Linked DNA regions of Saccharicrinis fermentans DSM 9555 = JCM 21142. The protein of the gene in region 2 interacts with the protein of the main gene of each other region in a pairwise test. Links are inferred from orthologs where the notes say so. Each region holds a gene or a part of one and is shown on either strand. Other genes may lie near its edges.

Region 1 (3,303 bases), 3.5 Mb from region 2 along the record:
CCAGATACCTTGAGCTGAGAGAAGAGCGAAAGGAACAGCAAATGGCAGCTTATCGTAATCAGCAGAAACTAATTGAAGACACAGAGAAATTTATTGAACGTTTTCGATATCAGGCAACCAAAGCGGTTCAGGTTCAGTCGCGCATTAAGCAACTGGAGAAATTGGATCGAATCGAGGTTGATGAGTTTGATAAATCGGCATTGAGGATTAAGTTTCCCCCGGCGCCGCATGCGGGAAGTATTACACTGGAAGGTAAACATGTTTCAAAAAGCTATGGTGAACATGAGGTTTTGTCTGATGTTGATTTTACCATTGAAAGAGGTGAAAAGGTTGCCTTTATAGGAAGAAATGGGGAGGGTAAAACTACCATGGCTAGGATGATTATGAATGAGATTAGCTTCACAGGTAGCATAAAATTAGGTCACCAGGTGAAAATAGGCTATTTTGCTCAGAATCAAGCCGACCTACTGGATGAAAGTGTTTCTGTACTTGAAACAATTGATCGTGTGGCGGTTGGTGATGTGAGGTTAAAGATTCGTGATTTATTGGGTGCTTTTATGTTTAGTGGTGAAGCGGTGGATAAAAAAGTATCGGTTTTGTCAGGAGGGGAAAGAACCCGCTTGGCAATGGTTAAACTGCTGCTTGAACCAGTGAACTTACTTATCCTGGATGAGCCAACAAACCATTTGGATATTAGATCTAAAGAACTATTGAAACAAGCGGTTAAAGATTTTGAGGGAACGGTGGTCGTGGTTTCTCATGATCGTGAATTCCTCGATGGCCTGGTGGATAAGGTTTATGAATTCCGTCATAAAAAAATGAAGGAACACCTAGGCGGTATCTATGAATTTCTGGAAAGAAAGAAAATGGAATCCTTGAAGGAAATGGAGTTGCAGAAACCGAATGGTAAAGCGGTGAAAGCCAAAGATAATGGGGGGGAGAATCAGGGGGCAAAACTATCTTACGAACAAAGAAAGGAAATTAGTAGAAGGGTTAAAAAAGCCCAGCAGCAAGTGGAGAAATGCGAAAAGAAAATAGCTCAACTGGAAGAGAATATTGTGGAGTTAGATAGATTGATGCAGATACCCCAAAATGCAAGTGATCCTGAATTTGTGCGAAAATATCAGGAACTGAATGTTTTACTGGAGAAAGAAATGGAACAATGGGAGACTTGTCAACAGGAATTAGATGAGGCTGAGTTGGAAAAGAGAAAATTGGATTAAATAAGATTTTTATAAGATATTAGCTTGGTAGTGGTTGTTGCTGTTATCAAATTTAAAAAAAATATAATTATGGCAGGGAAAAGTGATTTTTTATTTGGTATCAGATCGGTTATAGAAGCCATCCGTTCGGGTAAAGAAATTGAAAAGGTATTGGTGAAGAAGGGCTTGCAGGGAGAACTCTATGAGGAGTTGATTGATACCATGAAAGAAGCAAAAATCGCCTGGCAAACTGTACCTGTTGAGCGAATTAATCGGGCTACAAGAAAAAATCACCAGGGCGTGATTGCTTTTGTTTCTGCTATTACTTATCATGACCTTGAAAATACGCTTATAGGTCTGTTTGAAGAAGGAAAAAACCCATTGGTACTTGTTCTCGATGGAATCACTGATATTCGAAATATGGGTGCCATAGCTCGTTCTGCTGAATGTGCAGGTGTTAATGCCATTGTGATACCAGAAAAAGGTGGAGCTCCTATTAATGCGGATGCTGTAAAAACTTCGGCAGGTGCACTGCTTAATATACCAGTGTCTAGGGTTAAAAACCTATATAAATCTTTGGAGTATTTGCAAAATTCAGGTCTAAAGTTAGTGGCAGCTACAGAAAAAGCCAGTGAAAATTATACGAAGGTTGATTTTTCAGGCCCTACTGCCATTGTCATGGGGGCTGAAGATAAAGGGGTGTCATCTCAAATACTTAAAATATGTGATGCCGCTGCAAAAATTCCTATTGTTGGTACCATAGGTTCTTTAAATGTGTCTGTTGCTGCTGGAATATTGGTTTACGAGGCAGTTCGACAACGAAATGAATAGTTATATATAGTCGTGTTTGTTATCTATTGTTAATCAACCCTTTAATTTGTTTAATTTGTTATTTTAAAAAATATTTATAAATTTAGCTGGGTTTTGTACAAAGAAACTTGTATTTAACAACAGCCTTAAAACATCATTTATGAACCACAAAGAAAGAGTCTTAAAAGCTCTGAACAACGATGTTCCGGATAGGGTTCCATTTTTTTATTGGGATGTTCCGGAATTTGGTGAGAAAATGATCTCCTTTTTTGGTTTTACTGACCGCGATCAACTTCTAGAGCATCTGGATGTTGATTTTAGATGGGTGGAACCAAAATATATAGGACCTCAGTTAGTTGATAGTAACAACAAGTGTAAAAAAGACATTTGGGGAGTAGGTTACTCTCGCATTAAAAAAGGTAAATTTAGCTATTGGCAAGCTACCGACTTTCCGCTGAAAGGGATTACTGATCCGGCCGCTTTGTCCGACTTCGATTGGCCATCAAATGCACTCTTCGATTTTAATTCCCTGAATGCCCAATTGGAAAAGTATAAGGATTATGCAATCATGACTGCGCCTGGATATTCCTCACCAGGTTTATTTCGTATTGTGCAACGTTTAATTGGACGGGATAGCTTTATGGAAGTCATGATGTCACATCCTAAATTTTTTAAAGCCCTTTGCGATAAGGTGATAGATTTTTATAGTAGCTTTATTGATGAATTTTTTGAAGTCGCCCAAAATCGGGTGGACTTTATTAGAGTGGCCGATGATTTCGGTTCGCAAACTGGTTTAACCATTGGACATGACCATTGGGATAATTACATTCGGCCATCTATAGATGCTTTTACAGCTAAACCCAAAGCGTTGGGTGTGCACTTTTATATGCATAGCTGTGGTGGGGTTCGTAAACTTTTGCCTAATTTTATTAGCGCAGGAGCTGAAGTGTTGGACCCTATACAAACCAGGGCAGCAGGTATGGATCCTGAGGGCTTGAAAAAAGATTATGGTAAGTTGATTACTTTTTGCGGTGCCGTGGATGAAGAACTGTTGCTACGAAAAGGTACGCCAAAACAAGTAAAAGAGGGTGTGAATAGTCTCTTGGATGTAATGGCGCCCGGAGGGCGATTTATCTTAGGGCCTAGTCATAAAATTAAGGTGGAAACACCTGTTGAAAATGTAATTGCAATGTATGAAGCTGCCAGAGATTGGCAACCTAAACATTCGTAAAATTTTATAAGTATAGTTTTAACCTGCTTAATTATTTAAGCAGGTTTTTTTTTGCTTTAC
Region 2 (3,104 bases):
AATAAAACAAGCATTAGCCAATAGGCAAGGTTGACATCCTCATTCATCCATAAAATTCAACACAGTCCATCAAAAACAAACATTACCCTGGTCCTCATGAGGACTTTCCACCCGACATTAATTCAGTAATGACCCGATACCTAGGATACTGATCCAGGATTATTTTAATAAAAACGGTAATAGGAATAGACAATATAAGGCCGGGGATACCCCAGATATATCCCCAAAACATCAACATAACCAATATAGTAATTACATTCACAGAAAAGGTTTTGCCCATAAAAACAGGTTCCAACACCCCTCCCATCAATACCTGGACTGCAGTTATCGCAAGCACAAAAAACAGAAGGGTACTCATGGGTTCTATTTCAACAAAAGCGAATAAGGAGAGCAATACCACTGAAATAACAGAACCAATCATTTGAACAAAATTAATCACAAAGGCAAAGAGTCCCCAAAATATGGGAAAACTAACATCAAAAGCCAGACAAGCCAGACCAAAACCAACACCAGTTAGCAAACTTATGGCAAACTTAACAATCACGAACTTAATAATATCCTTTTCAATCTTTCGGAATATTTTAACGGAAGAATGACGAACTTTAATCAAGGTACTATTCAGTAATTTCTCAAAATTAACAGAACCCGAAAGCAACAATACCACAAAAAAGGCGGTCATCAAGGTACCCGACAGTAGATTACTAATAAAGTCAAGCGAAAATCCAATACTATCCATCACGTTACCACCTTTAAAGTAATGCAGCAAAACATTATCTCCTTTAATACGATTAACGCCAAAGAAATTTTCAATCATCACAACCAAGTCGATCAATTTTGTTTCTGCTTTTTCAAAAAACAAGTTATCAGCCGCCATAATTTCGTTGCTGGTCAATTTAATGAGTTCACCCGCAAACTTAAATGCAGCGATCAGTAGTAACACAACAAAAAAGACGCTCAACCATTTGGGCACATTTTTTTTATCAAACCAGCGCATCAAAGGCAATAGCAACAGAGCAATAAACATAGCAGAAACCAAAGGCACAAAGATAAAAGAGAGTGTCTTCAGCAGGTAAAACATAAGCGGAATAACAATCAGCAATAAAAATGTATTGGTAGTTTTTAGGTCTTTCATATGTTTATAATTTGTTTCTTAATAGTCATATGGAACTCGCCGTGATAATCATTCACCTGTGTGAGAGATCACTCTCATGGCTCGTTTCATATAATGACAATAAAAATCGTTTTTTGAAAAAATAAAAGAAAAAATAGGCATACCCAATGCGCATCATTTGCTTAGGGCCAATAAGCTATTCATATTTTGCATAAAATTTCAGAGTAATTCACTGCGAAGCACTCACTTTGATTTCTCTTGACCCATCATCCAGAACGCTGATGGTCACATCGTATCTATTTTCGGGAAGCAAGGATGCTATTTTCTCGGGCCATTCCACAAAGCAATAATGCGATGAGTAGAAATAATCCTCATAGCCTAAATCAAAAGCTTCCTCTTCCTCTTTTAAACGATAAAAATCAAAATGATAGATGACATCATCACCCACTGTATTATACTCGTTAACAATGGAAAAAGAAGGACTATTAACCACATCAACCACTTGTAACTGCTTACACAATGCTTGAATAAAAGTTGTTTTGCCAGCTCCCATGCTGCCATAAAAGCAAAAAACTGCCGGCTCTGCATACGCTTGCAAAAAAGCCTCTGCAACAACATTTATCCTATCTAGTGAAGAAATTAAAAATTTACTCATCAATTAAAAATTGCTATTTGTTTTATTTGAGCGACCAGTATCACTCAATGATTCTTTGGTGACAATACCACATATGGAATCAACATTTCTTCCATAGACACTCCCCCATGCTGGAAAGTATCCTTATAGTAACTCACATAATGGTTATAATTATTCGGATAAGCAAAAAAATCCTCATTGGTTGCAAATATATAACTTGTTGACACATTTACCTTGGGTAATTGAACTTCTTCTGGTTTAACAAGCTCAAATACTTCCTTGGCTTTATAATTCAGATTTTTCCCTTGTTTATAGCGCAAGTTGGTTGTTGTAGTACGGTCTCCTACTACTTTAATGGGATTTTTCACCCGAATAGTGCCATGATCTGTAGTAATAATCACCTTCACATCTTCATGCTCCAACTTATCCAGTAGCTCTTTCATCACCGAATGAAGAAACCACGATCGACTGAGCGAACGATAGGCCGACTCATCATAGGCCAGTTCCTTTATCATCTTACTCTCTGTACGTGCATGTGATAGCATATCCACAAAGTTAAACACCACCACTGCCAAATCATCATTTAATAAATTGGCATAATTATCAATTAATTGCTTCCCTGTATCAATATTACTCACCTTTAGATACGAATAACGATACTGTTTACGAAAACGCTCAAAGAAAGTACCTATCAACTGTTCTTCAAACTGATTTTTACTCCCCTCCTCATGCTCATCAATCCAATACTGCCCATACATTTTTTTTATTTGTGCTGGCATTAGTCCTGCAAACAAGCTATTACGAGCATAATGCGTAGCAGTAGGCAAAATACTACTATAGATTTCCTCTTCCTCCAAGCGAAAACCATTCAGCACCTCCTGTTTGAGCATTAACCATTGATCAAATCTAAAATTATCGATCACCAGCATCACCACTTTCTCTCCTTTATCCAGCAAGGGTAAGGTAATTTTTTTCATAAAGTGGTGCGACATTAGTGGAAATTCATCATCGTCCCCTTGGATCCAATTGACATAGTTGCGTTTTATAAACTTAACAAAAGCATGATTGGCTTCAGTCTTCTGCATTTTCAACACCTCATCCATCTCACCTTTGGTATCTTCCAGTTCAATTTCCCAATAAACCAATTGTTTATATATCTCAACCCAGTCATCAAAGCTATAAGAATCATTTATCTTCAATCCAATCTTTCCGAACTCCGTTTGATAAGTACTCGTCGTCTTCTCCGCTACCAGTCTGCGCTGATGCACATGTTTTTTTATAGCCAGCAAAATTTGCTTTGGATGAACCGGTTTAATAAGATAATCCGAAATCTTGCTTCCTATAGCCTGATCCATGATA

What was found.
Region 1: the proteins of tsaE (region 2) and rlmB interact in binary tests that used the Escherichia coli proteins (3 or more experiments, as listed by UniProt). The link is inferred for Saccharicrinis fermentans DSM 9555 = JCM 21142 from one-to-one orthologs.

Annotation. Positions count from the first base shown.
Region 1 is NZ_KI912107.1:1,776,032-1,779,334, reverse strand. What follows is about bases 192-3,162. They hold rlmB (23S rRNA (guanosine(2251)-2'-O)-methyltransferase RlmB), read left to right. Parts: upstream 192-1,292; coding sequence 1,293-2,033; downstream 2,034-3,162. Other genes in these bases: CYTFE_RS0107160 (uroporphyrinogen decarboxylase family protein), read left to right, coding at 2,173-3,162; CYTFE_RS0107170 (ABC-F family ATP-binding cassette domain-containing protein), read left to right, coding at 192-1,223. In the rest of the region: more of CYTFE_RS0107170, read left to right, coding at 1-191; more of CYTFE_RS0107160, read left to right, coding at 3,163-3,243. UniProt on the Escherichia coli protein: Specifically methylates the ribose of guanosine 2251 in 23S rRNA.
Region 2 is NZ_KI912107.1:5,243,089-5,246,192, reverse strand. The notes cover bases 54-2,825. They hold tsaE (tRNA (adenosine(37)-N6)-threonylcarbamoyltransferase complex ATPase subunit type 1 TsaE), read right to left. Parts: upstream 1,767-2,825; coding sequence 1,341-1,766; downstream 54-1,340. Other genes in these bases: porX (T9SS response regulator signal transducer PorX), read right to left, coding at 1,811-2,825; CYTFE_RS0121575 (AI-2E family transporter), read right to left, coding at 95-1,132. Outside these bases: CYTFE_RS29100 (CPBP family intramembrane glutamic endopeptidase), read left to right, coding at 1-24; more of porX, read right to left, coding at 2,826-3,104. UniProt on the Escherichia coli protein: Required for the formation of a threonylcarbamoyl group on adenosine at position 37 (t(6)A37) in tRNAs that read codons beginning with adenine.